Regions from separate parts of the Paenarthrobacter sp. NPDC057981 genome, predicted to be linked through region 3. Evidence: riboswitches for the same ligand, from Rfam matches in the RefSeq annotation. Region 3 holds a riboswitch; each other region holds the start of a gene.

Region 1 (7,620 bases), on a different contig from region 3:
TCGTCCTGACCGGTCTTGGTGTCACCACACTGTCCATGACCGCGCGCTCCTTGGCTGCCGTCGGGACAGTGCTGAAGACCGTCACGCTGGAGCAGGCACAGGAACTTGCCCGCCTGGCGTTGTCCGCCCCGAGCGCCAACGAAGCGCGCGAGTGGGTCCGGGCCAAGCTCCCTGTTCTCGAAGAACTCGGCCTCTAACCCGATCTACCACCAGGAGGAACAATGCCAGAACGCACAGCAACCGTAGCCAGCAGCTCGGGCCTGCACGCCCGGCCCGCCGCCCTGTTCGCCGAGGCCGCGGGCGAACAGCCGGTGGACGTCACCATCGCCATGCAGGGCCAGCCCGAAGATGAAGCGATGGACGCCGCCAGCATCCTGTCGCTCATGACCCTTGGCGCCGCCAAGGGCGACGTCGTGGTGTTGCGGGCCGAGGGTGAAGGCGCCGAGGCAGCACTGGATGCCCTGGTGAAGCTGCTGGAAACGGACCTGGACGCGGTCTGACAGCCCGAAGTATCCGTAACAGACGGTAGGAAACTTCTGTCCGGCAGTGTGGTGTCGACATGGCGTGCCGCCACGCAAGGTCATGGCAGTACTTCCTTCGTCATGGGGGAAGGTTCTGCGTCAGGCGCTGGTTTGCCCTGGAAAACCCGGAGCATTGGAGACCAGAATGACCACACTCGCGTCCACCCCCACCGACCCCCTGGACCTCGTCGCAGCCCGCTACGGCGAGGAACCATCCGTCCGGCTTGGAACCCTCAACCCGACGATCGAGCTCCTCTTCCGGCACCGTTCCGTCAGGCAGTTCGAGCCGACCCCCGTGGACGAAGCGACCCTCACGGCCCTTGTTGCGGCGGGCCAATCCGCTGCGACATCGTCCAACCTGCAGACGTGGAGCGTCATCGAGGTCCGCGACCCTGGGCACAAGGACGCCGTGGCCCGGCTCGCCGGGGACCAGGACTTCATCCGTGAGGCCCCGGTGTTCCTGGTGTTCATCGCGGACTGGGCCCGGAACCGGCTCATCGCAGAACATCGCGGCGAGCCGACCGAAGGCGTTGACTTCATCGACAGCACCCTGGTTGGCGTGGTCGATGCTGCCCTTGCCGCCCAAAATACGGTGGTTGCTGCGGAATCGCTGGGCCTCGGCACCGTGTACGTCGGCGCCGTGCGGAACCACTTGGAGGAGTTGTCCGAGCTGCTCGGACTTCCGGCCGGTGCCTTCCCGGTAGTGGGACTGGCGATCGGTTACCCGCACCCTGAGGCTGGCGGCAGCATCAAGCCGCGGCTTCCGCAAAGCGTCGTGCGGCATCGTGAGCGCTACGCCCTCCCCGACAACGAGGCACTGGCGAAGTACGATGCCACACTCCACGCCTACTACCGGGCCCAAGGCGAACCCCGTGGTTGGATCGACGCAGTAGTACAGCGGGTGCGCAGCCGACTGAGCCTGCATGGCCGCGACCGGATCCGTGGCGTACTTGAGCGCCGCGGGCTGCCGTCGCGCTAGGAGCACATGTGCCGCGCTAGGCTTCTGCCATGGCATTGATAGCTCCCAGGGTCACAGCGGGCCTCCCCGCCGACGACGCCCGGAACTTGGCGCGGTCCCTCAACGACAGCGAAGACATCACGGTGTTCGTGGACGGCACGGTCCATCGGCTGCCCGACGCTGCGCGGGACGCCGTCGTCGACCTCTTGGCGAGACTGGGGCGGGGCGAAACTGTGACGGTCAGCAGCGTGGAGGAAATGCTCACCACCTCGCAGGCGGCGGAGCTCGCCGGGATCTCGCACACCTACTTGCGGAACATGACCGACCGCGGCGAGATTCCTGTGGAGTACAGGGGAACGCATCGCCGGATCCGGCAGGCAGCCATCATGTCCTGGCTGGAAACGCAGAAGCGCAAGCAGGCTGAAACCCCTGCCGCGGAGGCCGCAAAAAGCGAGTGAAAGTGTCCGAGTGATAAGGATCAAGCAACGATCCCAGCCAACAGGCGGGCACCCGTAAAGGCCGGGGTTACGCTTGATCGGTGGGCAATTTCAAGGGGTGGCATATCGTGGCTGGTTTGGCCGCGTTGTCCCTTGCCATACCCCTGGGCTCAGCAATGGGATTGAACTTTGTGGCGACGTTCATGTTTGCGTGCACAATGTTCGTCGCGGTGACCATGTGGACCGAATCGAAAATCGCACGACGCCGGGAGGCCGCCGATGCGGCGGCCGCACCCGACGCTTCACATCCGGCAGCGGACCCTACCGAATCGGACGACGCCACCCGGGAGTAATCGCCCCCGCGCCGGATGCGGTTCAATAGCGGTATGCCTTCAAGAATCCCGCACATGGTTTGGTCCGCATGACCGCACTGCTGTCTGCCGACGTCGAGGTCCTGGGCCTGACCGGACGCATCCTGTGGACGAAGGGCACGCCGTCGCCAGGCACTGCGCCGGAAGCGACACCGGCCTACGTCCTCATCCACGGCATTGGCGTCTCGCACCGGTACCTGGCACGGTTGCACGCCGTGCTCGCTGCGAGCGCACCCACCTACTCCCTGGACCTGCCCGGTTTCGCCGGGACGCCGCGGCCGGACCGGCAACTCCAAGTGGAGGACTACGGCGCGTTCATTGCCGAAGCCTTGGCAACGCGCGGGATCGACTCATACATCCTGGTGGGCCATTCCATGGGGGTGCAGTTCGCCATCGAGGCGGCCCTGCACCGTCCGGAGAGTGCACGCCAGGTGGTGTTGATGGGTCCTGTTGTGGACTCCCGACACAAGAACGTCATGCGCCAGTCGATTGCCCTGACCCTGGACGGGATACTCCGAGAGAGCCCCTCATCCAACTGGATCGTGTTCACGGACTACCTTCGCTGCGGGGCGCGCTGGTACTTCACCGAGCTGCCCGTGATGATGAAGTACCCCACGGAGAAACGCCTGTCCCGGATACAGGCCCCGGTGCTGGTGCTCCGCGGTAGCCGCGACCATGTGGCCGGACCAGAGTGGTCGCTCCGGCTTTCGCGGGCAGTGGCGCAGGGACGCCTGGTGGAGATTCCCGGGGTAGGGCACGTAGCCCAGCACATGCGGCCCAAGGCCGTGGCGGATGCCATCCGCAGCTTCGTCACCGCCACAACGCAGCACCGCTGAGGACTGACGCACGACGACGGTACTCACCCGGCTGCCCCTTGTTGGGCGCCGCCGGATCAGGCTAGGCTGGCGGGGCAAGCGGATTAGTAAGTTTGCTTACGAAAGGATGCATCATGACCAGCTATGACCCGGAAGACGATCCCCGGACGTTCGGCGTGAGTGGCGCTACCGGCCCCATCGACACCACGGCCGAGGCGGACAGCATCCACGAAGATCCCGATATGCGCCAGGACGAGGACGACGATCCCGCCGCCTCAGCCAACCCTGATCCCTTGGACGGAAACGTCACAGGACTCGAGCCCGGCGGAGGGGTACCCCCGGGCGAAACGCCTCCTGCCGAAGGAAGCATGAGCAGCGACCAGGGGCACGAGGAGTAGTACCCGGCTACGGGAGGCTCAGTATCTCCCCGAGGTCGTACTCCGCAGGCTCCTCCAGCTGCGAATACGTGCAGCTTTCCGGGGTCCGGTCCGGCCGCCACCGACGGAATTGCGTCGTGTGGCGGAACCGGTCGCCCTCCATGTAGTCGTACGCCACCTCGATGACCAGCTCAGGGCGGAGGGGAACAAAGGAGAAGTCCTTGCCTGCGCTCCACCGGCTCTGGGCGCCGGGCATCCTGGACCCACCGGCTTCCTGGTTGGCCCACTCACCCCAGGGGTGGTCGGCAAACTCCACTTGATACGGCTCGAGTTCAGCCACCAAGGCCTCCCGCTTTGCCATGGGGAACGACGCCACGACGCCGACGTGATGCAGCCGCCCCGAGTCGTCGTAGAGCCCCAGGAGCATCGATCCCACAACTTTCGCGGTCTTGTGCCACCGGAAGCCGGCCACGACACAGTCGGCTGTCCGCTCATGCTTGGTCTTGAACATCACCCGCTTGTTCGGCTGGTAGGTGCCGTCGAGCGGTTTGGACAGCACGCCGTCGAGTCCTGCTCCTTCAAGCTGCACGAACCATTCCCTGGCCCGCTCCAGGTCCGTCACCGCCGGCGTGACGTACACCGGCGGCTCAGCGTTGGCGAGGGCTTTCTCCAAGGCCGCGCGCCGCTCGGCGAAGGGCTTCCCCGTGAGATCCTTATCGCCGAGGGCAAGAAGGTCGAACGCCACCAAGGACGCCGGCGTCTTCTCCGCAAGCATCCGCACCCGGCTGTCCGCGGGATGGATTCGCTGCTGCAACACCTCGAACTCCAGCCTGTTGCCCTGGATCAGGATGATCTCGCCGTCCACCACGCACTTGTCCGGAAGGTTCTTCTTCAGCGCCTCCACCAGCTCCGGGAAGTAGCGGGTCATGGGCTTTTCGTTGCGGCTGCCCAGGATGATCTCGTCCCCGTCCTTGAAGACGATGGTCCGGAACCCATCCCACTTGGGCTCATAATGCCCAACATCGGGGATGTTCGGGACAGACTTGGCGAGCATGGGCGAAACGGGCGGCATCACAGGCAGGTCCATAGCTCATGTCTACCGGCCAGTAGGCGCCCAAGGCTAGTGTCTGCGGACTTTGGATCGCCCCGGCGCCAGCCCCGAAGCCTAAACGGTAGCGCCCTCCCAGCGCGGCGGACGTACCGCCCGTTACATTAATGTGACTTTACTTTCCGGCTACTGTACGGTCGTAGGGCGACCCGAATCTCCGCTGGGCCGCTTCTGGATTGACGCCGGGCTCTGCCGCAATCCAGGATCCGCCAGACCCGCGGCAGAGACGGGGGACCCACAGTTTCCCGGGCTTGTTTTCTCCACAAGCCCTTGGGGTGAAGCCGCAAACGCGCGGCCGGACGGCCTCGTCCGAACCCGACAGCTAACCTCGCAGGCGTTGAGAGGCACAACCATGTCCCCAACCATGGATAACTCGCGCCGCGCGCAACTCGAACGCGAGCGCACCAAGCCAACCGGACGCCGTCGGGCCCAACCCAGCGGACAGGTCACCGGTACAGAAAGTACGACGCCGGAACCCGCCACTGCGGCGATTCCCACCACTGCGTCACCCACGACAGAGGCACCCGCGGCAGTCGCTCCCACCACGCGCGCCGCCGCGCGTGCCGCTGAGCGGGAACGCGCAGCCCGCGCAGTGATTGAGCCAGCCGAAACCCCGGCAGCGAAATCCGTGCTCCCGGAACCGGCGACCGCGGCCATCCCGGTGGTCGAGGCCGCCCAGGCCGCAGCCCCGGCGTCAACTACGCCCGGCCCTCCAACGTCCGCGATCCCCATCGTCCAGCGGGCAGACCCTGCCCAGCCCGCGGACATTGCCCGGTCCGTGGATACGGTCCAGTCCGTGCGCCCCCAGCAGGCTGCACCGGTCAAGCAGGATGTTCCAGAACCGGCCACCGCGGCCATTCCCGTGGTCGCCGCTGCTGCAGCCAAGACCCCTGCCCCCCTTACTGCTGCAAGCCTTGGTGCGACGTCGGCATTCGGCCGCGAACCCCAGGCTGTCCTGCGGAAAGCCGCGTCAGTGAAGCACATGAGCCAGCGCATGGCAGTTGTTGCCGGCGCGCTGGGACTCGCGCTGACCGCAGGGTCCGTGGGCCAGGCCCTGCATCTGCCCTTCTTCGGCCAGGAAGCACCCACAAACCAAGCCGGCGGCAGCAACGCCGACCGCCAATCGGGCTCGGCCTTACCGGCGCCACGGACGTCCTACACCACAGCTTCCGCACCGTCGTCATCGGGTTCAGCCTCGTCCGAAGCCGGCCAGCCGGCAACGGTCCCGGAGGCACCCGCGGCGGTTTCGCCGTCGTCGGTCCCTTCACCGCACGTTTCCTTGGCCGCGCCGGTCTGGGTACCATCGGCGGCTGCCCCGGCTGCTGCACCGCCCGTGGCCTCGACGCCCGCGCCCGGAACGACTCCGGCCCAGCCCGCGCCGGCCCCCAGCGACGTGCCGTCGGACACGGTCACCACGCCTCCGGCCACGCCAACGCCAACCACCACGCCCACTCCCACCACAACTCCTACGCCGACGCCCACGCCGACGGAGACCTCCAAGCCGCGGCCCACTGGCAACCCGAACACGCCGAAGCCGCAAGCATCCACCTTGGAATCACTCCTTGGTGCCGCCAGGGATGTGCTGCAGTGAGCATCCGCTTGCCCCGCACCACAGTCCACACCGGATGGCACGGCCGGTACTGCAGCAGCAGCCGAACGTCCACGTTCCGACGCCGAAGGGGCCGCTGGAGTTGCCAGCGCTTAAGGCGTTCCTAGCCAACACTGAGGCAGGCACCCACGCCGGGTGCCTGCCTCATGTGGTTATTGGCCCCTGATTCAAAGGACCCTCAGATCCTTGGCCTGCCTGCCCAGCGCCGCGCTTTGAGGGCAGCATGCAGCTCGAGCCTAATGGCACCATTGAGCGGATCAGCACCGATGAGCTGGCGGATCCGGCCCAGCCTGTTGTAGATGCTGCTGCGGTGAAGGTGAAGTTTGGCCGCGACATCCTGGACGGCGCCGTCGTTGTCGTAGAGGAGTTCGAGGACCGGCAGGAGCTCTCCGTTCTTGTCCTGATCCTCAAGGGTCCGGAAATGCACCGAGCCGGTATCGTCCCAGCCACCGGGGGCCAGCAAGCGGTCGAACAACTGGTACACCCCGACCGCCCGGCTGTCCACCAACTCCCCCAGCTGCAGGTCCACCGCAGCGGCCTGGGCGGCAACCTTGGATTGCCGGTACGCCCCCGCGAGCTGCCTGATGACTTGGAACGGTTCGCTGATCCCCAGGATGACACGCTCCACCGTCCGGCCGGCACGTTTGGCGAGCTCCAGCTGGTAGTGGACCAAGACCTGGGCATGATCGGCCCGTCCGCCCGATTCCCGGAACAGGACCACGGAATGGGTTTCGGTACCCGCGCTGAACAGGGCAGCGTTGACACCGATGGTCGACTGCAGCGCGGCAGAGCGGTGCGTCAGGGTTGCGGCAATGGGGTCGACGTCGGACCGGGCACCGTCCGCGTCCAGGATGGTCACCAATTGCCATGGACCGCGGCCCTGGATCTCCTTCCAGCCCGCTACGGCGGCGACAGCGTTCGACTCTCCGCCGCACGCCGAAAGGAACTCCTGCTCACGCCTGCGCCGGAACTCGGACTCGGCCGTATTGGAGTCAAGGAGCAAGCCCGCCAACAGGTCCAGCTCGTCACGCACGCCGGGCAACTGGGCGAGGATCGCCGTCGCGCTTTGCTCTTCAAGGTCCTGCTGGACCCATAAGTACCCCACACGGAAACCGCGGACCAGGAGCGGCACGCAGACGCGGCCCAGCATCCCCAGCTCGTCGTTGGCCGGGACCACCACGGGACGCACCGCGGTGGCGATGCCGTGTGAGAGCTGCCAGGCGCTGACATCCCCTGGAACGCGCTTGCTTAGGAGGAAATTCACGCGGACGCGGTCGGCGTGGGATTGGTTGGAGCTGTAGGCGAGGAGGACGCCGTCGAGGTCCTCAAGGGACAGTCCGCGCCCGAGCTTCAGCGCCACGCGTTCAACGATCTGTTCCACGTCCTGCTGCATGCGGACAGCGTACCAACATCAGGCGACACTT
Region 2 (7,620 bases), on a different contig from region 3:
GTCGGGTCGGGCGTTCCGCTGAGGCCGTTCTCTGCATCGCCGACGTCGCGGTTCCTTCCGTCCATCCCTGCCCGGGCGCCAAAGCCGCCGCTGGCCGCGCCGGAAGGTCCCGACGTCGGGATGGAGCCTGAGTGCGGAGTCGCCGCAGTGGCCACTGTCCACGCCCCGGTTCCCAGCCCTCCGGCGAGCAACGACACCACGACGACGGCGGCAGCAGGCAGCCGCCTCAGGGCGCCTTTCAGCCTGGAGGCACCCAGCTGATCCACACGAAGCAGGAGTGCCGCTGCTGCGAGGACACCAAGGACCACCACGACGATCCGCAGCCACGGCAGCCATGAGGCGTCCCGGCCCAGGAGCACTGCGGACCACAGCGCACTGCCCAGCACCACCACTGCCAGCACGATCCGTGCCATCCACGAGGCCCTGCCGCGCCAGAGTTCGACGCACCCGATCCCGATCAGGGCGGCAATCGCCGGGGCCAGGGCCACTGCGTAGTAGGGGTGGACGATGCCGCTCATGAAACTGAAGATGCCTGCCGTGACGATCAGCCAGCCACCCCACATCAACAGGGCAGCGCGGCTTCGCGAAGTGCGGGCTTCGCGACGGGTGAACCACAGCCCGGCCACCAGCAGGACCAACGCTGCGGGCAGGAGCCAGGAGACTTCACCGCCGAAGCTGGTTCCGAACATCCGGCCGAGGCCGGCGGCACCACCGAAGCCGCCGCCGCCGAAGCCGCCACCCGGCCCACCAGCGAGGCCGCCAGCGGAACCGCCGGGCATGCCACCACCGGCACCGCCTTCACCCGAGCCGGTGATGCGCCCCAGCCCGTTGTAGCCGAAGGTGAGTTCCAGGAAGCTGTTGCCCGTCGAGCCGGCCATATAGGGCCTGGCCGAGGCCGGAGTCAGCTGGAAGATCGCAATGTAGGTACCGGCCACGGCAACGATGCCCGCGCCCGCCGCAAGGAGGTGCAGGATCCGCTTGCGCAGAGTTGTGGGAGCGGCCCAGAGATACGCCAGTGCCAAGCCCGGCACGATCAGGAACCCTTGAAGCATCTTGCTCAGGAAAGCCAGGCCTACCACTGCGCCAGCCGCGGCCAGCCACTTCCAGCCGGCCTTCTCAATGGCACGGGTCGTCAGGTACGCGGCCAGCACGAGGCACAAGGTCAGCATGGCGTCGGGGTTGTTGAAGCGGAACATCAAGGCAGCAACGGGTGTCAGGGCCAGGGCGCCACCGGCGAGGAGCCCTGCCGCGGGACCGGATACGCGCTTGACCGTCAGGTACAGAAGCCCGACGGCGGCGACCCCCATGAGTGCCTCCGGAACCAGCATGCTGGTAGGGGAGAAGCCGAAGATCCTGCCCACCAGGGCCGGAATCCAGAGGGACGCCGGCGGCTTGTCCACCGTGATGGCGTTGCCGGCATCCAGCGAGCCGAAGAAGAGCGCAGTCCAGTCCTTGGTGCCGGCCTGGATAGCTGCTGCGTAGAAGGAGTTGCCGTACCCGGTGGCGGCAAGGTTCCAGAGATAGAGGAACGCGGTCCCCACCAGAAGCCCGATGGCGGACGGACGCACCCACCGGGGTTGCTGCCCGAAAGCGATGCGCTGCAGGCGGGTCGGTGTTTCCGTACTCTTCACGGGTTCGTCAACGGCATGGCTTGGCTGAAGGGCTGTGATCATTTCGCTGCCACCTCTGTGGTCGTGTCGGAGCCCTCGGTGCGAGCGGCTGGTGTCGCGGGGCGGCGGAACACCCACAGGCGGAACAGCAGGAACCGTGCGACGGTCGCGGCGAGGTTCGCGCCAACAACGGTTGCCACCTCAAGCCAGCGGTCCGGCGTCGTGGCTCCGTGCACCAGGGCCAGTGCGCCCGAGGTGAGGGCCAGGCCGATGCTGAAGACAATCAGGCCTTCAAAGTGGTGGCGGGCATGGTTGCCGCCTTGGATGCCGAACGTGAAGCGGCGGTTGGCGGCCGTGTTGGCGACGGCCGTCACGATGAGTGCCAGGAAGTTGGCCAGCTGCGGGTCCATGAATCCACGGCACAGCAGGAAGATCAGCAAGTAGGCGATTGTGGAGGCCGCACCGATGAACGCGAAGCGCACCAATTGCCCGAACAGGCTGGCGCGTGGGGTCGATTCGGAGGTCCGCGATGAAGCAAGCAACGGACCGCGGGCCAGAGCCGCGCGCAGTTCGGGGACGGGGATGCGCCCGGTGACGAGGTCGCGCGTCAGGCGCGCCATTCCGCGAAGGTCGGCGAGGGCGGTGCGTACGACGTCGACACTTGAGTTGGGATCGTCCGTCCAGTCGACGGGGACTTCATGGACGCGGAGACCGCAGCGCTCGGCGAGGACCAGGAGTTCGGTGTCGAAGAACCAGGCGTTGTCCATGGTGTGGGGAAGGATCCTGCGGGCGACGTCTGCCCGGATGGCCTTGAAACCGCATTGGGCGTCAGAGAAACGGGCACCCATGAACGTATGCAGGAGGACGTTGTAGCTGCGGGAGACGAACTCGCGCTTTGGCCCGCGGACTACGCGGGAGTTGCGGGAGAGCCGGGTGCCGATCGCCAGGTCTGAGTGGCCGGAGATCAGTGGAGCCAGCAGGGGCGCCAGGGCGGCAAGATCAGTGGAAAGATCCACATCCATGTAGGCGAGCACCGGGGACGGCGAGGCGAGCCAGACCTGGCGGAGGGCGTTGCCCCGGCCCTTTTCCTCGAAGCGCATGACGACGATTTCAGGGAGCTCGCGGGCCAGACGCTCGGCGATCTTCAGCGTGTTGTCCGTGCTCGCGTTGTCCGCCACCGTGATGCGGAACGTATGCGGAAACGTCTCCACCAGGTGCCCGTGCAGGCGGCGCAGGCATTCCTCGAGGTCGGTCTCTTCGTTGTGTACGGGAATGGTGACGTCCAGGACAGGGACCGTGGTCCGCGTATCCACGGGAGAACGCCGCGGCTGCCGGTGGGGCAAGGCAGGAGCGGCGAAGGTCCCCGCATGGGCGGGGTTCGGCAGCGCACTGGTGGCGGGATCTATGAGCGTCATGCATTCACAGTGGGGCCGCCGATTGTGAGGGCTTTAGGCGGAAGCTGTGATGCGACTGTGTAAGTGTTCAGGGCCTCTTCCACGCGAAAAGCCGCCCCCGGAATGGGAGCGGCTTTTCAGTGAATCTCTTGGCTTAGTACCAGTTGTTGGCCAGGTGGAAGGCCAGGGCAGCTGACGGGGAGCCGTAGCGTTCCTTGATGTAGTTCAGGCCCCACTTGATCTGGGTCTGGTAGTTCGTCTGCCAGTCCGCACCGGCAGAAGCCATCTTGCCGGCCGGGAGCGACTGGACAATACCGTATGCACCGCTGGAAGCGTTGGTGGCAGTGGTCCGCCAGCCTGATTCCTTCTCCCACAGCGTGTTCAGTGCCGTCATCTCGGAGGCGCTCCAGCCGTAGCTGCCCAGAATGCTGGCAGCGTAGGCCTTGGCAGCAGCGGGGTCGTCAACAGCCTTGGGGGCTGCTGCGGCGGCTGCGGCTTCTGCGGCGGCGGCAGCAGCGGCGTCGGCTGCCTGCTTGGCGGCTGCGTCAGCGGCAGCCTTTTCTGCTGCGGCCTGATCGGCAGCGGCCTTCTCAGCTGCTGCCTGCGCAGCGGCGGCCTGGTCGGCCGCTGCCTTGTCCGCAGCGGCCTTGTCGGCTGCGGCCTTGTCAGCTGCTGCTTTGTCTGCGGCGGCCTTGGCGGCAGCAGCCTTTTCGTCAGCGGCCTTCTTGGCGGCGGCGGCTTCCTCAGCGGCCTTGGCGTTGCTGGCCTCGACGGCGGTCCGGGTCTCGGCAACGCGGCTTGCCTCGGGAAGGTTAAGAGCGGCGTTGGCAGCCGTTCCGAGGGACGCAACGCCCAGCGCGGCGGCAATAACGCCGGCCACCACGGGCATGCGGTTGCCGGACTTGCCCTCACGGGCGGCCTTCTTGAGGACGGTCTGCGACTTCTTCAACGGGGAGTCGTTCTGGTCGCGGTGACGCGCGGAAGGGCGCGTCTGATCGTTAAATTCAGACATGTGTGATTACCTCTCAGCGCCTGCGGAGTTAGCTGTCGGGTTCGGATGAGGTCATCCGGCCGCGCGTCATGCTGCGGCTTCACCCCAAGGGCCGGCGAATGCCTGGGCCCGGAGACTCTGGGTCCCCCGTCTCTGCCTCGGAGTAAGAACGGACTCCGGGAAGTGGCAGAGCTCGGCGCATCCCGGATGCGGGCCCTTTTGAGCGACCCACCCTTTCGACGGTACAGGACGATTCCGCAGAAGTCACATTTAGGTAACAGAGATCACGACGCCGGTGAGTCGCCTTGCCGGTTTCGCTATGCGCGGTTGCTGTTGGCGGCCGGTAGCCGGACAGCGAACTCCGTCCGTCCAGGTTTGGACGTCACCTCCACGCTTCCGCCGTGGGCTTCGACGATGGATTCAACGATTGACAGGCCCAGGCCGGACGTCCCTTCCGATCCCGACCTTGCGGCATCGGCGCGGGCGAACCGGGAGAAAATCCTGCCCTGGAAATCTCCGGGAATGCCGGGCCCGTTGTCCGTTACGGTAACCACTGCGCTGCCGTCTGCCGAGAGCATCACCCCGGTGACCACCGTGGTTCCGGGATCCGTATGCTTGCGGGCGTTGGAGAGGAGATTGGCCAATACCTGATGCAGCTGCGTGGCATCTCCGCGCACCGTGATCGGTTCGTCCGGCAAGGTCAGCTGCCAGATGTGGTCCGGGGCCATGACTTTCTCGTCGCTCACGGTCTCGATCACCAACTGTGTCAGGTCCACGTCCGTGACCTTCACCGGTTGGCCTTCGTCCAACCTTGCCAGCAACAGCAGGTCCTCCACCAGCGTCGTCATGCGTTCGGACTGGCTCTGGACCCGGGCCAGGGACTTCCTGCCGTCGTCGGTGAAGTTCTCGGTCATCCGCAGCAGCTCGGTGTAGCCACGGATGGCCGTCAGCGGCGTCCGCAGTTCGTGCGAGGCGTCGGCCACGAACTGCCGCACTTTTGTCTCGCTTTCCTGGCGGGCCTCCAGCGCGCTGGAGACATTGTTCAGCATCTGGTTCAGGGCGTGGCCTACGCTGCCCACTTCAGTTCCGGGATGGGAGGCCGACGGCGGTACACGCACCGCAAGTGCCACCTCGCCGGCGTCGAGAGGCAGTCGTGAAACCTTGGTGGCGACCTCGGAGAGCTGCTCCAGGGGCCGCATGGTGCGACGGATGATCACCGTTCCCACCAGCCCGATCACCACCAGGCCGCCAAGTGACACCAGCACCATGGTCCAGACCAGCGAAGCCTCTGCAGTCTGTTTGTCCGCGAGTGGCAGGCCCGTGACGATCACGTCGCCGTAATTGGTTTTGACGGCCATGAGCCGGTAGTCGCCGTTGGACAGCGAGCGGTCCACGGGACGGTCGCCCGTCGGCAGCGCCAGGAGGACCTGCTCGTCGGCGGCGGACAAAGACACGCGGTTGCCCCCGGCGTCAATCAGCCCGGAGCTGCGCACCGTTGATCCATCGATTCGGGCGCTCAGCGTGCCGGCCGCCTGCCCGCGGGCCTCCAGCGGGTCCGGGCGCCCTGTTGGCGAATTCGGAAAGCTCGACGGCGGCCTGCCGAAGTCGTCAGCGCGGCGCGACGCCTGTTCCAGCTGCCTGTCGAGCTGCTTGTTGAAAACCATGTCCATCGAGGCGTAGCTGACCAGCCCGACTGCACCGCAAATGGCCACCAGCAAAGCCATGGCCACCAGGACCAAACGCGTGCGTAGATGCCATGTGGAGGGATTGAGCCAACTGCGCTGCGGGCTCCTGGCAATCCCCGAGAGTGTGCTCAAGGCCTAGTCCGCAGGTTTGATGACGTAGCCGGCTCCGCGAACCGTGTGAATCATCGGCGGGTGGTTCGCTTCGATCTTCTTGCGTAGATACGAAATATAGAGTTCCACGATGTTGGCCTGGCCGCCGAAGTCGTAGTCCCACACGCGGTCCAGGATTTGGGCCTTGCTGACAACCCGTTTCGGGTTCTCCATGAGATAGCGCAGGAGCTCGAACTGGGTTGCCGTCAGGGTGATGTCCTCCCCGGCGCGGGTCACCTCCCGGGTGTCCACGTTCAGGGTCAGATCGCCCACAACGAGCTCAGCGGTGTCCATCGCAGCGACACCTGAGCGCTGGACCAGCCTGTGCAGGCGAAGCAGCACTTCCTCCATGCTGAAGGGCTTGGTGACGTAGTCGTCGCCTCCGGCCGCCAGACCCACAATGCGGTCCTGCACCGCGTCCTTGGCTGTCAGGAACAGGGCAGGCACTTCCGGGGCGAAGGCCCGTATCCGGTTGAGGACTTCCACGCCGTCAAAACCGGGGAGCATCACATCAAGCACCAGGACGTCGGGGCGGAATTCCTTGGCGACCTTTACGGCTTCGGGCCCGTCAGCGGCCACGCTTACTGACCAGCCGGCCATGCGGAGGCCCATGCTCATGAGCTCGGCAAGGCTCGGCTCGTCGTCAACCACCAAGGCGCGGATAGGCGAGCCGTCCGGGTGCGTGAGCTGGGGAAGGTTGTTTGTCATGGAGTGCGGGGAGGCCATGTGACAACTCTCCATTCTGCTGGTTTGCCGGCGCTGAGCCGCTCCTGTGAGGACCCTGTGAAGTCAACACTAGCGAGGTGGGAGTCCGCACACACAGGAATTTGCAGGTCACAGGAGCAACTGCTCCCCAACACAGCTTCCGCACAGCCACGGCACCGACGCTGGGCGTATTCGGACAACCACAGACAAGAGAGACCACCATGAGCGAGCAGAAATACCCCGAAAACCACCAGTTCCCCCACACCCCGGGGCCTCAGCCACAGCAGGGGCCGACCCCCGCCAACCCGCAGCCGGAAGCCGCATGGCCGCAGCCTTCCGAAACCGCCGCCCCCAACCCCGGATCATCCTGGGCCTGGGGCGAGGCCCAGGCCGGTCAGGCCCAAAGCAGCCAGCCGGGCAGCAACGGGCCGTCGAGAGGGTGGGGCGCGCCGTCTTCGGAAACGTCCGGGTCCGGCTGGGGGGCATCGCCCGTGGCCAACGACAGGACGGGCGCGCAAAACCGGTGGACCCTCAAGAGGACGCTGATAGTGGCCGGTGTTGCCGTGGTGGTCGCGGCAGGCACCGCCGCCGGCTTCTACTCCCTGGGCAATGCAGGCTCTGCGGATGCTGCCAACGTTCCCTTGGGCCAGGCCGGTGGATTGGGTGGGCAGCAGGGCCAGACCGTACCTGGACAGGGACTGGGGCCGGGCGGAACAGGGCAAAATGGAACCGGCCAGGGCGGAACCGGCCAGGGAATGCCCGGTCAGATGGGCGGGATGGCACCCGATGGGTTCGGAGGGGGCTTGAACGCCGCCATCCATTCGGAATACGTCATTCTCCGCGACAACGAGTACGTGTCCATGGCCGATCAGGTGGGAGTTGTCAGCGAGGTCTCTTCGAACTCGTTGACCGTCAAGAGTACCGATGGATTCACGCGAACATACGTCCTCGGCCCGGACACTGCCGTGGCGCAAGGAACGCGGCAGCGTGGCAGCACGTCCAGCAACCTGACCGTGGCCGACATAACGTCCGGTGCCACGGTCCGGGTCTCGGCTTCCAAGAGTGGGGACAGCTACGACGCTACA
Region 3 (7,620 bases):
TCAGGTCACGAGAGGTGTCATCAATGCGAGAGAAGACCATCAGGTGGCTTAGAGCCAGCCCATGGGGTCGACGACTTCGCCGTTGACCTGGACCTCGAAGTGGAGGTGGCAGCCGGTGGAGGCGCCTGTGGTGCCGCTGAGGGCGACGGTGTCGCCACGGTTGACCGTCTGGCCCACCTGGACGTTGAACGAGGACAGGTGGTTGTACGTGGTCTCCAGGCCATTCCCGTGGTCCACCACAACGCGGTTGCCTCCGCCGTATTCGTGCCATCCGGCAAAGGTCACTTTGCCTGCGGCTGCAGCATGAACGGCCGTGCCGCACTGGGCCACGAAGTCCTGCCCGCGGTGGAAGTCACCCGTGCCACCGGTCAGGGGGCTGACGCGGTAACCGAAGGGCGATGCCGTGACCAGGGAGTCAAGGGGGCTGCCCAGGGTTCCCAGGGAAGAAGCCCGCTGGATGCTGCCGGCGGACTGGGCGCTGAGTAGTTGCTTCAGCTTTCCATCGGGGTCGGCGGCGGTGGCGACGGCCGCGCGGCTGAAGTCGATTTTGGCCGATGCGGCCGCGGAAACCTCGGGCTGGCTTCCCACGGGCCCGCCAACGGCGAGGGCGGATTCGGTCTGGCCCGATTCCGAGGTGGCCATGACGGGGCTGGTAGCCGGCAGCCCGACAGTCAGGACAAGGCCGGTGGCGGCAAGCGCAACTCCGGCCTTCTGCCCGACGCCACTTGCTGCGGCAAAGTCGGCAACCTGGCGCATCGGGCTCTTACGGCGGCGCACCTGGCGTTCGGTGTCGCGCGGCCGGATCTCCGATACAACGCGGGCTGGCCGCAGCTCAGTAGCGGGGCCGGACGCGCGGCGGCGGCCCCTGACGTTCTGCGATGTCAAACTCTGTTCCTCTCTCAAAAGCCTGCGAAGTTAGCTGTCGGATTCGGGTCAGAGAGTTCAAAGACCCGGTCCGCACAAAGCACTCACGGCACACAGGTATCCCAAGGGAGACTTGCGTAAGTGGGCACTTCTGCTGCGGACTTCACCCCAAGGCTGCTTCTTTAGACAGCCGCTTGTGGTTCCCCCGCCTCTGCCAGTGGTGGTGGTTCACCCAATCCGCTGGCAGAGCTCGGCTCCGGATCAGGTAACGCTTTGGTATCAGCGCTAGTAGATAACTATAGGGGATTAAGACCCTCGGTAATAAATTCGTTATCAACAGAAAACGCGCCCGCGGCGGCGGCCCCTTATCACTCTTTCCAAAAAAGTGCAGGTCACACGCGCGCGGGCAGCGCGAAAGTGAGGTTTGACACGTGAATTTTCGACGCCGGGAGGCGGCTGGTCAGTTGAGGGAGACGAAGACGTGCGCGGCAACTTCCGGCGGAAGCTCCAAGGCGCCTTCGATACCGGGCACACGGACCGAGATGTATTCGCCAACCCGCTCAAGGGACACCGGCGCTCCGGGACGGATCCCGCCCTCGTCCAACTGGGTCAGGAGTTCGGGCTCAACCTGGATGGGCTCGGCCAGCCTCGTGATGACCACGCGTGAATCCGAAGCGTAACCGTCCATGGCCTGGAGGAGGTTGACGTCGATCCTGGGGAACTGCTGGCCGGTCAGGCCGCCCAGCGCTTCCAGTCCGGGAATCGGATTGCCATAAGGAGACTCGGTGGGGTGTTCAAGGAGTTCGTAGAGGCGGCGTTCGACGCGTTCGCTCATCACGTGCTCCCAGCGGCACGCTTCATCGTGCACGTAGGCCCAGTCGAGACCGATGACATCGGCCAGGAGACGCTCGGCCAAACGGTGCTTGCGCATGACTTCGGTGGCGCGTTTACGTCCAACCTCGGTCAGTTCCAGGTGGCGGTCGTTCGAGACGATCACCAGGCCATCGCGCTCCATGCGGCCGATGGTCTGCGAGACTGTGGGGCCGGAGTGCCGCAGCCGTTCGGCAATACGGGCCCTGAGCGCCACAATGTTTTCTTCTTCAAGCTCCAAAATGGTCCGAAGATACATCTCAGTGGTATCGATCAGATCCGTCATCCAGCTCAGCTCTCCTCGAACGCAGTTTTCTTGCGTAATCTCCACCGTACCGCGTCCCATGCCGGGGCAAGCGGTGCCACCGCCGCCCATGAACGCCAGCTCCCAGCTTAGCTTATTTGGAATTACTCCGGATAATTTTCCGCGGTGTCCCTGTCGCATTCCAGTCGCATCCGGTCGGTCCGCGTTCCACGTGGCGGACTATGACAACCGCAGGTTCCTGCGCGCACGCCTCGTCAGGCAGAATTGGGGAGTCGAAGGGGCAGTTGATGCCACCTGCCACCTCCCATCTTTGACCGATACACATTGGAGCCACCGTGAGCGACAACAGCATCACCATTCCCGCCGACCTGCTGCCCAAGGACGGCCGCTTCGGTGCCGGACCGTCCAAGGTCCGCCCGGAGCAAGTCGAGGCCTTGTCTGCTGCTTCCAGGACCATCCTTGGCACCTCCCACCGCCAGGCCCCGGTCAAGAACCTGGTGGGTTCCGTCCGCGAGGGCCTGAGCCAGTTCTTCCGTGCTCCTGAGGGCTATGAAGTCGTGCTCGGCGTCGGCGGTTCCACCGCATTCTGGGACGTCGCCGCATTCGGCCTGGTGGAGAAGAAGGCCCAGCACCTCTCCTTCGGCGAATTCGGTTCCAAGTTTGCTGCCGCCACCAACAAGGCTCCGTTCCTTGATGCCTCGTCCGTCCTCAAGGCAGAACCGGGCACCCGCCCCGTGGCACAGGCAGAAGCAGGAGTCGACACCTACGCCTGGCCGCAGAACGAAACCTCCACCGGCGTCGCCGCTCCCGTAAAGCGCGTCGCGGGCGCCGACGAAGGTTCGCTCGTCCTGGTGGACGCGACCTCCGCCGCCGGCGGCCTGGACGTGGATGTAGCGGAGGCGGACGTTTACTACTTCGCACCGCAGAAGAACTTCGCGTCCGACGGCGGACTGTGGCTTGGTCTGTTCTCCCCCGCCGCGCTGGAGCGCGCCGCCCGCATCAACGCAAGCGACCGCTGGATTCCGGACTTCCTGAACCTGCAGACCGCCATCGACAACTCCAAGCTGAACCAGACGTACAACACCCCGTCCCTGTCCACTCTGGTGACCCTGGACGCGCAGGTGCAGTGGCTGAACAGCAACGGTGGTTTGGACTTCGCCAGCAAGCGCACGGCCGATTCAGCCAGCCGCATCTACTCCTGGGCCGAAGCATCCGAGTACGCCACGCCGTTCGTCGCCAAGGCTGAGGACCGTTCCAACGTCATTGCGACCATCGACTTCGACGACTCGATCGACGCCGCCACCATCGCCAAGGTCCTGCGGGCCAACGGCGTGGTGGACACCGAGCCCTACCGCAAGCTCGGCCGCAACCAGCTGCGCATCGCCACGTTTGTGGCCATCGAACCGGACGATGTGTCCGCCCTCCTGGCCAGCATCGACTACGTCGTGGGTGAACTGAAGAAGTAACCCGCTGAGTTGGACGGAGCCGCCCGGGTTATTCCCGGGCGGCTCCCTCGTTTAATGCCGGCGCGGCCAAGCCGCTTTCGACGCCGAAACTTCCGGCGGCGGCGAAGTGTTTCCGCAGTGCCTATTCAGCCCCGGCTTCGTCAGTGTCCCCGGCCGCGTCCTCTGCCTCGGAGTCTTCCGGTTCGTCGTCGTCCTCGTTTTCGGAGGGGCCGATGGCCTCGTCCTCGGCAGCCTGCACGGACTCCTCTGAGACGTCACCCTCGGTTTCCTCAACCAACGGAGTTTCGTCCTCGGGGCGGACGCGCTTGGCCCACGGCACCCATTCCGGAGCCAGGATGGAATCCTCGGACGGCAGCAGGCCGAGCTCGCTCACCGTGACGATCTTGGAGCGCGAGTTACGCGTCACCACGGCATACCACTGCCAGCCACCATAGCCAGCGAGTTTGGACTCGAACAGGTGGGTGACTATCCGGTCGCCTTCCGACTTGGCGCCCAGGTGTGCCCCCACCTCCCCCGGATTTGCGATGCCCTCTACTGCCTTTCGGGCAGTATCGACGGCGGCAGCCAGGAATGCATCCGGCTTGCCGGTGCGCCAGATGGGCAGACCGGCGCGTGGCTTGGCGGCCGCAGGCTTCCGCGAGGAAGCTTCGCCGGTGGCAGGAGTGCGGGCACCACGAGGACCAGCCCCGGTGTTACCCAGGGCATCCGTGGCCGGCGTAGTTTCCTGTGCGGATTCCGAGGTCATGGCAGTCCTAGGCTTCCAGCTCGTCGGCAACCTTGCGCAGCGCCATGCTGATGGCCTTGGCCTTGTTGCCATCGGGGTACTTGCCCGAAGACAGGGAACCGGACAGGTTGTCCAGGACGGTGACCAGGTCCTGCACCATCGGGGCAAGGTCCTTGGCGTTCATGCGCTTGGCCTTGGCGATGGACGGGGTCTTTTCCAGCACGCGAAGGCCCAGTGCCTGTGCACCGCGGCGACCGTCCGCCACGCCGAACTCCACCCGGGTACCGGCCTTCAGCTCGGTTACACCCGCGGGCAGGGACGTCTTGGGCAGGAAGACTTCCTGGCCGTCTTCAGCCGCGAGGAAGCCGAAGCCCTTTTCCTTGTCATACCACTTGACCTTGCCGGTAGGCACGTAATCAACCTTCTTCGTTCTTGCGTGGGAGACACGCCGGGCCGCTACCGCATCCGCAGATAGCTGCGGGATCGAGGGTGACAACCCGGTCCGTGTTGGTCTGTTCCTTCAAGGTTATCCTGCCGGACCCCCTATTCCCGCTTTGTCCCGCCCTGCACCGGCAACGTACTGCGTCATGTGCGCGACCCGTCCACTCCCGTCAGGCTGCTGCTAGCGTTGATGCCATGACTTCCCCGGGTTACCGCCGCCCCCTCATCATGGTCGCCGCTGCCATCACCGTCCTTTCCCTGGCCGCTGTGGCCGCAGTCATCGCGGTGGCCTACAACGGCGGCGCCGCGCCCGTCTGGGTTACGTCCGCTGCCCTCTACGGCTTGCCTGTGGCCTTCCTGCTCGCGGTGGTCCTGGTGCTCGACTCCGTCCGTCAACGCCGCCGGCAGTAGCACCATCCTGCCGGGGACGGGCAGGAGCGGCCCGGGGGCGGTAACGTTGGATTGATGTCCCTTATTCGCGCGCTCAGCAAGGAACTGGAAGCGCGCAGCGACAACTCGCTGCGGGCTTTGTTTGCCGCGCGACCGGACCTCATCTCCCCCATGGCGCCGGACTTCGCCGCGTTGGCTGCACGGGCAAGCGCCCGGGTCAGCGTCCAGCGGGCGCTGGAACGGCTGAACAAGCCGGAAATGCAGGTTCTCGAAACCCTGCACCTGTGCACGAATGCAGACACCGGGCACAGCATCTCGGCGGCCGGTTTGAAGAAGGTCATTGCCGGGTCCACTCTTTCTGCCCTGGACCCGATCCTCGCCAAGCTGCAGGAGCTGGCCCTGATCCACCGGGCGGACCCACCCCAAGGCTCGCCACCAGCCACCTCGCGACAACGCTTCTATCTCCCGGTGGGCAGCCTCAAGGACGTGATCGGTATCTACCCGGCTGGGCTGGGCAGGAGCTACACGGAACTTGTCCGCACGCAGCCGGCATTCGCCCAGCGGGTAGTCCACCTGGTGGCCGAACTGCACCAGAGCGGTGCCGGAATCCATCCGGCCAGCACGCCCATGGATGCCGCACTGGCACTCCAACGCTGGACCTCCACTCCGGAGAACCTCCGCGCCATCCTGTCCACCGCTCCGGAGCGGACGGTTGGTCTGTTGGACAAGTTCGGCAGCTGGGCCATGGGCGCAGTACCCCAGGCCCAACGGCGGGCGTCCGTGAGTCACGAAAGCCACGACGTCGGGCCTATCGATTGGCTGTTGGCTCGCGGCCTGCTGGTGCCCCTGGATGCCGGCCACGTGGAGCTGCCCCACAGCGTGGGTCTTGCGTTGCGCGGCGGTGCGATCATTGACGATTTCACTTTGTCGCCGCCGGTACCGGAACTGGGCCACACCAGCGCGGCGCTACGCCGCAATGCCGCCATGGGCGCCATCGCCGAAACGTTGCGCTTGACCAATGAGCTCCTGTTCGCGGTTCGCGAGCAGCCCCTGTCCACGCTCAGGAGCGGCGGGGTCGGCGTGAGGGAGCTGAGGCGCCTTGCTGAGTCGGTCCGCCTGGGAGTGCACGAGACCGCGGTCCTGCTCGAGATTTGTGCTTTGTCCGGTCTCCTGCGGCTCGATGTGGACAGTTCCACCTGGATCCAGCCGCCATCCCTGGAATGGCTCACCTTGCCCCGGCAGGAGCAGTGGTTGTGGCTGGTCAATGCCTGGCTGGCCAGCGAGCGCGCCCCGTCGTTGGTAGGGCAGCCGCTCACGGGTCCTTCGTCCTCTGCTGCCCATCATGGCGCTGCCGGCACCACCATCAACGCTTTGTCTGCCGAGGCGCAGCGGCCCGATGCCCCGGTGGTCCGGCGAAGAGTCCTTGAGATTCTTAACGAGCTGACAGTCGAGGCGGCAGCTCCGGACGGCAAGGCTCCTGTGCTCGATGCCAGGGCAGTCCTGCAGCGGGCCGAATGGGCCCAGCCGAGGATGTCGCGGCGCTTCAGCTCCCTGGTGCGCGGCATTCTCGAAGAGGCAGCATTGCTGGGCCTGATGGGTTCCGGCGCACTGACCCAGCTGGGCTCTGCCATCGCCGCTTCCCAGCCGGAAACAGCCATGACCATCCTTGGCGAACACCTCCCGGCCGCTGTGAACCACATCCTGCTGCAGGCTGACCTGACAGCCGTCGCCCCAGGTTACCTGGCGCCGGAGCTGAGCGGGACGCTGCAGCTGATGGCCGACGCCGAAGGGCAGGGTCCGGCGTCGATCTACCGGTTCTCCGCCACCACCATCCGCAGGGCCCTCGACGCCGGACAGGATGCGGAATCGCTGCTGGCCTTCCTCCGTGAGCACTCGGCGACGGACGTGCCCCAGCCTCTGGCGTACCTCATCCAGGACACTGCGTCCCGGCATGGCCGGCTACGCGTCGGGACCAGTGCCAGCTTCATTCAAAGCGACGATGAATCTGCCATTTCCGAGCTCCTGGAGGAAGCCCGGACCTCCGTTTTGAGCCTGGTGCGCATTGCCCCTACCGTGCTCACGTCATCGGCCAGCCCCCGGGAAACGGCCCGTGTCCTGCGCGAGCTGGGCCTCTCACCCGCCGTGCAGGACGCCGAACCCGCCGTCGTTCGTTTCAAACGGACCACAGCGGTGCCGGGGAGCGCGCGGCCTGTCTATACGGCGCCCCGGACGGCTCCGCCGGACGACGACGTCGAGGCGCAGCTTGTGGTTCTTCGGCAGCATCGTGCCGTCCCGGCCGAGGCAACGGGCGAAGCATCCACTCAGCTGGGGCTTGAGACCCTGCAGACTGCCATCCGGCTCAAGCAGGCCGTCACCATGAACGTGGTGGACAGCCTGGGGAATGCGAACACCGAAACGGTTGTTCCTGTATCCGTCTCCGGTGGACGCGTACGGGTGTTCGACCCCGCCAAGGACACTGAACGGGTGTTGTCCATCCATCGGATCATCGATGTGGAACCCGCCGGAGAACTGCGTTCATGACAACAGCGCTGGTCGCCAAACCGCGCCCACTGGGTGCCCAAGTGAGGATTCAACTGTGA
Region 4 (7,620 bases), on a different contig from region 3:
CGTTTGCCAGGCCCACCATGGTGCCCATGGCATCAAAGAAGATGCTGAGCAGGATCACAAAGGCCAGCAGCGCAGCGGCGATAAAGCCGAGGTGTTGGAACGCGCCGAACGGGTTGGCCTTGCCGATCAGGGAGAGGTCCGGGGCGCCCCATTCGGACAGGGTGGGCGCCACAAGGGACCAACCGCGCGGGTTAACGTTCTTGCCGTCGAAGCTGGGCCCGATGTGCAGGGTGAACTCGAGGATGGCAGCCAGCGCCGTGGAGACGACGATGCCGATCAGGATCGCGCCGCGGACCTTGCGGACCACCAGGGCGATGGTCAGGATCAAACCGACGGCGAACACCAGCGTGGGCCACCCCATGAGTTTGCCGTCAACGCCGAGGCCCAGCGGAACAGTGGTGCCTGCGGCGTCCGGGATGCGGCGGACGAAGCCGGCGTTCACCAGGCCGATCAGGGCAATGAACAGGCCGATGCCCACCACGATTGCTGTTTTGAGGGCTTCGGGCACCGCCTTGAACACAGCGGTCCGGAATCCAGTGAGGACCAGGATCAGCATGGTGACGCCGGAGAGCACCACCAGGCCCATCATGTCCGGCCAGGTCAGCTGCGGGTGGGAGGCAACGGTGACCGCTACGAAGGCGTTGACACCCAACCCGGTTGCCACGGCGAAGGGGTGCTTGGCCCAAGCGCCCATGAGGATGGTCAGGATGCCGGCAACGAACGCCGTGGTGGCCGCCACCGCGGTGAAGCCCAGGGACGCGCCACTGGAATCGGCGCCCGAGAGGATCAGCGGGTTCAGCACCACGATGTAGCTCATGGCGAAGAATGTTGCGAAACCGCCGCGGATTTCCCTTGAGTACGTGGAACCACGTTCGGAAATCTTGAAGTAGCGGTCCACTGCAGAACCTTGTTTAAGCATGAAGGTCTCCGGGTTTTGGGGGGAGTGTGCTATCAAATCCTATGCCGTGGAATGTGGGGGCTGCGGACCATTCCCCTAGTCTGTAAGGAAGCCAACACTAGGAGAAACCGCCCCATGCGTACCATCCGCCCGCTTCTGGCCGCCGTCGTCGCCGCCTTTGCCTTCGCCTCTGCCCTGCTGTTTTCCGCGGCACCGGCGTCCGCGCACGACGTCGCGGAATCCACGGCGCCGGCGAATGGTGCCACCGTGGCTGAAGTACCGGCGTCGGTTTCCATTACGTTCAACAACCGGCCCCTGGCCATCGGTTCGGGCGTCACCGTAACCGCCGGCGGCGAAAACTGGGCCGACGGACCCGTGGAAATCATCGACAGCCAAGCTGTGCAGAAGCTGCGCCCGGGCGCGCCGGCGGGGGAGTACACCGTTGTTTGGCGCGTCGTCAGCTCCGATTCGCACCCGATCGAGGGGACCTTTAAGTTCACGGCGACCGCAGGAAGCACGACGGCGGCGAGCGGCACTGCGGCTGCCTCACCGTCCGGGTCGGCGACGTCGGCCACGGTCCCGTCGGTGGGTTCGGCACCTCCCGGAACGGGTAGCAGCGCGCCCGCAGCGGACGCGTCCCAGCCGTTCCCATGGAGCATCGTGATCATTGCAGCAGTGGCTGTGGCGCTCGTGATCTTCCTCGCTGTGACAGCCCGGAAGAAACTCGCTGCACCCGATGACCCTGAAGGTCCCGCATCCGCGGAATGACGGGGTTTTCTACATAGCTGCGAATATCTCGGTTCGGTTACTGCGACACGCCAAAGCAACGGTTCCCGTTACTTAAATGTGACTTCGTGGCGATCATCGCGTACGGTGGTACCTGTGCCTGTTCCACGCAGCAGGCACTTCCGGCCTGATTGCCTAGCTCTGCCGCAGTCCGGAATCCGTTCGCAGACAAACCTACGGCAGAGACGGGGAACCCAATTTGGGCCGCTTACGAGCGCGCCTTGGGGTGAAGTCACGAAGCTTCCGCTCAGCGGGAGATAGTGGCCGGGTGACTCCCATCCGAATCCGACAGCTAACCTCGCAGGCATCGGGAGAGGCTCTTTCATGTCTTCACGCATTCTTCGCGGCCGTCGTAAGGCGGACAGCGTACGTCCTAATCCGTTCATCTCCATCTCCAAGGCAGTTGCCAGCAACGCTTCCGGCGCTGGCCGCCAGGCAGCCGTTATCGCAGCAGCTTCCGGACTCGTACTGACCGGCTCCGTAGCTGCCCACGCAGCCGAAGCTCCGGCACAGCGCGACTCCAGCCCCGCCACGGTCGCCGAGACCGCATCCGAGGCTCCCACCAAGGTTGTTACCGCCCTTTCGACGGCGACCATCAACTTTGAGCGTCCCGCAGTTGCCTCAGTTGCAGCTCCGGTCATCGAAAAGCCGGCTCCGGTCGTTGAGGCCCCTGCGCCCAAGACCGCTACCGTCGCTGCGGCTCCTGTTGCCGCCAAGGCCGCAGTTGCTGCTTCGGCCGCTGTTGCTCCTGCTGCCGCTCCGGTAGCTGCGGCTCCTGCCGCTGGTGGCGTCAACGCTGCCATGGTTGCCTCGGCTTACGCCCAGATCGGCATCATGCAGGACTGCACCGCCATGGTTGAGCGGGCCCTCGGCTCCGCCGGCATCCCTGTTGGCGACCTGGCACCCATGCAGTTCCTGAACTACGGCAAGGTTGTCAGCGACCCCCAGCCGGGCGACATGATCGTCCAGTCCGGCCACGTTGCCATCTACATCGGCAACGGCCAGGCCATCAGCGGTGGCATCAACGGCAACCAGACGGGCATCCACCCGATCAGCTGGCTGACCGCAACGGGACCCATCACCTACGTACGCGCTGGCGCATAAGCCTCACGCTTCAACGCAAAGGCCGGTGTCTTCCGAAGATTGATTCTTCGAAAGACACCGGCCTTTGGGCTTTAAAGATCGGCTTGCATCTTGTTGATGGCTAGGCGATGGCGACCCCGGGGCCGCCCGGCAGCGCAACCTTTGAGGAGATCGCCTGGCCAACGGCCTTGGCCTGGCGGAGCACTTCCTTGGGGGTCGGTGTGATTAATTCGCCCACGCCCACCAGGTGCATCCCCAGGGCCCGCATGGCAGCCACGAGGTTCTGGCCCACGGCGATCCCGAGTTCGGCCAGCATCCGTCGCAGTTGGCTTTGGGCGCAGCGCGTCACCACCACGTGGTCTGCCAGGAGGATCCCATGGGCTGTGTGGACTGCCCATTGACGAGGTGCTGATTCAAGAGGGCCCGCTGCGCGAAGCCCGTTAAGGGTCATGCTCGCGGCTAGCCCGTGGCCGATGTGCTGGGATGTGTCTGCGCCCAGAAAATCCAGACGCACGGCCCTCGTCGTGTTGCGTACATCCAGATGGTGGCTGGCCGCGTAATTGCGCAGATGGCGCAGAATCTCGTTGCGTTCCTTGATGGAGGCGGGATCGGTCACCTCGCAGCGCTGCAGCATGCCCGTGTGGACGGCCGGGCCGGTGGCCGACAGTGCGCCAAAGCCATCCACCACAATGGAGCCCACTCCATAGCGGCTCAGTTCACTGGCAACTGCCAAGCCGGACAGGCCGGCACCTATAACCACGGTGGTGGTGCGTTCCGTGCCGGAATCAGGCGCGTCTGACACTGCTTGGTTCCTCCTTGACGTGTGTGCCTTGCGGCCTCGCGTGGGATCGCGTCCGAGTTCCCCAAGCGGCCGCAAACAAATGGCCGGATTGTGTTGTAGGACACCTTTGCCGGCCATTCGGTGACTCGAACACTACCGAACTTTTTCGCCCATGGATAGCCTCTCGCGGCAGCGTGTTCCGGTGGTTGGTTGCGCGCACAAAATTGGGCTCACGGAACCGAACCCGGACTGTTATACACATAGCGCCAACCCGCCTTGATTCGTCTCTGCCGACCGAGAATAGTGGGCATTGGACGGAGAAATTTCACATTAATCCAGCCCCGGCCATTGACAATGGAGCCATGAGGGATTCCGAAGCGGAAAACCTCTGGCAGAATGGCCGGAACATCAAGCAGTAGGTGGAGAGGCGGGCCCCAAATGGACCAGCACGGCAGACACAGTGAAGAGCCACAGGACGGCGAGGGCCTGACGGTAGCACCGGGCGGCATCGTCGTTGGGGTGGACGGTTCGGAACACGGGCAGTGTGCCTTGGTCTGGGCCGCACGCGAGGCAGAACGCAGGCAGCTCCCACTACACATCGTCACCGCCTACTCGGTGCCGATCTTCGCCGCCTCAGGGCTCGACGGCGGATACGCCACCGTGGACGATTCGGTCATACGCGAGGGCGCGGAAGCCATTGTCCGGCAGGCCATGGACAAAGTGGCCAGGTACTCCGTCGACGTCGATGCTTCGGTCGAAAACGGCGACGCCGCCGGCGTGCTGCTGGATCTCTCGGCGGACGCCGCACTCCTGGTTTTCGGCAGTCGCGGCCGCGGTGGTTTTGTTGGGCGGTTGCTGGGATCTGTCAGCAGCGCTTTGCCTGCCCACGCCAAATGCCCCACGGTTACTGTCCCCCTCTACTGCGCCGACCGGCTGGGCGAGAATACCGAAGACAAGCACATCAAGGCCGAGCACGCCAAGGCCGGTCCCCGTACCGTGGAAAACGTCATCGCAGTGGGCGTGGACGGCTCCGAGCAGGCGCGTGTTGCTGTGCTCGAAGCAGCCGAACAGGCACAGCGCATGGGAGCCAAGCTCCGCGTCATTTGTGCCGTCCCCCAGTACAGCGGTTCGCTGGCCTGGGTGCCCGCCCCGTTGGACCGGGACGCCCTGTTTGCCGATATCAAGGTCCAGCTTGAAGCAGGCGTCGCGTGGTTGAGGAGCCATTTCCCACAGCTGCCCATCGAAACGGACCTCAGGGACGGCTCGCCCGTCGACGTCCTGGTGGAAGCAAGCCGCAGCGTGGAGTTGGTGGTGTTGGGTACACGCGGACGCGGTGGGTTTGCGGGCATGCTGCTCGGCTCTACCTCCGACGGCGTCCTTCACCACGCCAAGGGACCGGTGCTGGTAGTTCCGGACCGTGAGGATCCCCGGCTGGGGGACCGCGACAAGTTTGGCCCGATGCTCGGCGCGGCTTAGGAAACGGGCCGTCGGTGTTCACGCTGGACCTCAGGGATATTCGTGGACCCATGCTTCCCGACGTGGGCGGCAAAGCAGCCAATCTGGGGGAATTGGCAAGCGCCGGCCTGCCCGTACCGCCGGGCTTTTGCCTGACCACAGAGGCCTACCGGCGGGCCCTCTCCGCCAGCGGCCTCGATGAGGTCTGCGAGGCTCTGAAGTCCACCAGCACGGCCGACCTCCCGGGGTTGAACCTGCTCGCCGGAAGGGCCCGTTCACTGGTGCTCGAGGCGGGACTGCCATCCGATATTGCTGCCGCGGTGCGGTCGGCCTACCAAGGGCTGGGGAACGAAGCCCCCGTGGCCGTCAGATCATCGGCCACCGCCGAGGATCTGCCCTTCGCCAGTTTCGCCGGTCAACAGGACACATACCTGAACGTAGTGGGCGTGGACTCGGTTCTCGACGCCGTGGGCCGCTGCTGGGCTTCCCTCTGGACTGACCGCGCCGTGACATACCGGGCCACCAACGGCATCGACCACGCATCTGCGGCCCTGGCTGTCGTGGTCCAGGTGATGGTGGATTCCGTCGCGGCGGGAGTAATGTTCACAGCCAATCCGGTGACGGGCAAGAGGTCCGAGGCAGTGATCGATGGCAGCCCGGGTTTAGGGGAAGCGGTGGTGTCCGGGGCCGTGAACCCGGATCAGTACGTTGTGGACCTGGCCAGCAGTGCCATTCTGAAACGAACCCTGGGTGACCGGCAGGTGGAGATCCGTTCCGTCCCGGGCGGTGGAACTGAGAGGAGGGAACGGGCCCACCAGGAACGGTTCGCTAATGACGGCATTCAACCTTGCCTCAGTGACCGGCAGATCAGGGAGCTGGCGGGGCTGGGCCGCTTGGTGGAGCAACACTACGGAGCTCCGCAGGATACCGAGTGGGCGCTCGATGCCAACGGGAAACTGTGGTTGACGCAGGCACGCCCCATCACCACCTTGTACCCCTTGACAACCCGTACCCCTCCGGTGCCCGGTGTCCATGCGTTCCTGAACTTCAGCCTCGCGCAAGGGCTCACCCGGCCACTGACGCCCGGGGGCCTGGCCGGAATCCGTCTCATAGCTTCGTGTGTTGCCGGAACTGCGGGTTTCGCCATTCCGGATCCCCGATCAGGCCCGCCGCCCTATTACGAAGCCGGCCAGCGCATCTTCTTCGATCTGACCTCGGTGCTGAGAAGCCGGGTCGGGAGGAAGATTGTGCCCCGCGTCTTTGATGTCATGGAAGCCCGGTCCGCCACACTGATGCGGGGCTTGTTTGAAGACCCACGCTTTTCAGTAACCATCAAAACTCCGCTGAAACTCATCCGCCACGTTGCCCCTGTGGCGGCCAAGTACCGAGTTCCGGAGTTGATTCTCCGGGGTTTATTCAGTCCGGATGCCGCGATGCAAAGGGTGGAGCGCCTCAACTCGGACCTTCGGAAAGCCTTGGCCGTCCCCGCCCAAGCAACGGCACATCAGCGGATCGCGCACGTCCAGAGAATTCTCGGACGGGAACTCTTTGCCACAGTGCCCCAGCTGTTGCCGCTTCCCCTTCTCGGCTTCGCGCTGCTGGCATTGGTGGGACGGATGCTGGGCGAACAAGCGTCCTACGACGAACTACAAACCGTGATCCGTGGCCTGCCAAACAATGTCACCACTGAGATGGACCTGGCATTATGGCACCTCGCCTCGCAGATCCTGGAAGATCCCGACGCCGCCGCCTCCATGGCGGGCCAAACGGCAGAAGCGTTGGCTGCTCAATACCGGGACGCCGAACTGCCTGCCGTGGCCCAAAGCGGCATGGACGCGTTCCTGCACACCTACGGGCATCGGGCCGTTGCGGAGATCGATCTTGGCATGCCCCGTTGGCGCGATGATCCAACCCACATTCTCGGAGTCCTTGCCAACTATCTGAGGCTTCAGCCCGGTGCCGGCGCCCCCGACGAGCAGTTCCGGAAAGCAGCCGCAGACGCTGACCAGCAGGTGGCAAAGTTCGTGGCGCGGGCCCGAGCAATCAGCCCGCTCCACGCATTGGTGGTGCGCGTAGCCCTGGACCGTACGCGGAGATTTGCTGGTCTACGGGAGTCGCCCAAATACAACTTGGTCCTTGGGCTCGCCGCGGCGCGGGAGCAGTTGCTGCTGGTCGGGAACGAACTGGCAGCATCGCATCGGATCGAGCGGCCCGGGGATATTTTCTTCCTGGACTTGGACGCGGTGGAAAACGCGCTGGCAGGCGAGGATCTGCGTGGCGCTGTGGCTGAACACAGGGCTGCTTACGAACAGGAACTTCGCCGGAGGCACATTCCCCGGATGCTCCTGTCCGACGGCACGGAACCCGAGGCCACGGCCGCAGCCCGCGCGGGGCAGCGCCCGGGCACTTTGTCCGGGAGTCCGGCGTCGTCGGGTCTCATCACCGCGCCCGCGCGGGTCATCATGGATCCTGTTGGAGCCCACCTGGAACCCGGGGAGATCCTCGTTGCGCCATCCACAGATCCGGGCTGGACGCCGCTTTTCCTCACGGCCGGAGGCCTGGTCATGGAGATGGGCGGACCCAACTCGCATGGCGCCGTGGTGGCCCGTGAATATGG

Evidence for each region. Region 3 has a riboswitch for cyclic di-AMP ahead of ACFVSI_RS18575 (M23 family metallopeptidase). Riboswitches for the same ligand answer to the same signal wherever they lie in the genome.
Region 1: linked by a shared signal. The riboswitch ahead of ACFVSI_RS18935 (hypothetical protein) and the one ahead of ACFVSI_RS18575 (M23 family metallopeptidase) in region 3 are both predicted to bind cyclic di-AMP.
Region 2: linked by a shared signal. The riboswitch ahead of ACFVSI_RS08550 (hypothetical protein) and the one ahead of ACFVSI_RS18575 (M23 family metallopeptidase) in region 3 are both predicted to bind cyclic di-AMP.
Region 4: linked by a shared signal. The riboswitch ahead of ACFVSI_RS09250 (NlpC/P60 family protein) and the one ahead of ACFVSI_RS18575 (M23 family metallopeptidase) in region 3 are both predicted to bind cyclic di-AMP.

What each region holds. Positions count from the first base shown of each region.
Region 1 is NZ_JBHVQI010000027.1:48,901-56,520, forward strand. Features, by position in the region: gene ptsP (phosphoenolpyruvate--protein phosphotransferase) at 1-197, shown strand, start outside; gene ACFVSI_RS18900 (HPr family phosphocarrier protein) at 222-500, shown strand; gene ACFVSI_RS18905 (NADPH-dependent oxidoreductase) at 667-1,500, shown strand; gene ACFVSI_RS18910 (helix-turn-helix domain-containing protein) at 1,530-1,937, shown strand; gene ACFVSI_RS18915 (hypothetical protein) at 2,018-2,269, shown strand; gene ACFVSI_RS18920 (alpha/beta fold hydrolase) at 2,338-3,123, shown strand; gene ACFVSI_RS18925 (DUF6480 family protein) at 3,237-3,500, shown strand; gene ACFVSI_RS18930 (ATP-dependent DNA ligase) at 3,508-4,566, opposite strand; cyclic di-AMP (ydaO/yuaA leader) riboswitch at 4,785-4,936, shown strand; gene ACFVSI_RS18935 (hypothetical protein) at 4,940-6,178, shown strand; gene ACFVSI_RS18940 (PucR family transcriptional regulator) at 6,375-7,589, opposite strand.
Region 2 is NZ_JBHVQI010000006.1:87,941-95,560, forward strand. Features, by position in the region: gene ACFVSI_RS08540 (glycosyltransferase family 39 protein) at 1-1,673, opposite strand, end outside; gene ACFVSI_RS08545 (glycosyltransferase) at 1,670-3,025, opposite strand; gene ACFVSI_RS08550 (hypothetical protein) at 3,159-4,016, opposite strand; cyclic di-AMP (ydaO/yuaA leader) riboswitch at 4,020-4,204, opposite strand; gene ACFVSI_RS08555 (ATP-binding protein) at 4,313-5,812, opposite strand; gene ACFVSI_RS08560 (response regulator transcription factor) at 5,816-6,556, opposite strand; gene ACFVSI_RS08565 (hypothetical protein) at 6,757-7,620, shown strand, end outside.
Region 3 is NZ_JBHVQI010000026.1:40,948-48,567, forward strand. Features, by position in the region: gene ACFVSI_RS18575 (M23 family metallopeptidase) at 49-885, opposite strand; cyclic di-AMP (ydaO/yuaA leader) riboswitch at 890-1,130, opposite strand; gene ACFVSI_RS18580 (metal-dependent transcriptional regulator) at 1,325-2,020, opposite strand; gene serC (phosphoserine transaminase) at 2,335-3,465, shown strand; gene ACFVSI_RS18590 (DUF3027 domain-containing protein) at 3,587-4,210, opposite strand; gene ACFVSI_RS18595 (cold-shock protein) at 4,218-4,601, opposite strand; gene ACFVSI_RS18600 (hypothetical protein) at 4,826-5,041, shown strand; gene ACFVSI_RS18605 (helicase-associated domain-containing protein) at 5,096-7,561, shown strand.
Region 4 is NZ_JBHVQI010000007.1:58,466-66,085, forward strand. Features, by position in the region: gene ACFVSI_RS09240 (NCS2 family permease) at 1-919, opposite strand, end outside; gene ACFVSI_RS09245 (copper resistance protein CopC) at 1,034-1,666, shown strand; cyclic di-AMP (ydaO/yuaA leader) riboswitch at 1,817-2,005, shown strand; gene ACFVSI_RS09250 (NlpC/P60 family protein) at 2,009-2,788, shown strand; gene ACFVSI_RS09255 (FAD-dependent monooxygenase) at 2,889-3,569, opposite strand; gene ACFVSI_RS09260 (universal stress protein) at 3,987-5,024, shown strand; gene ACFVSI_RS09265 (PEP/pyruvate-binding domain-containing protein) at 5,075-7,620, shown strand, end outside.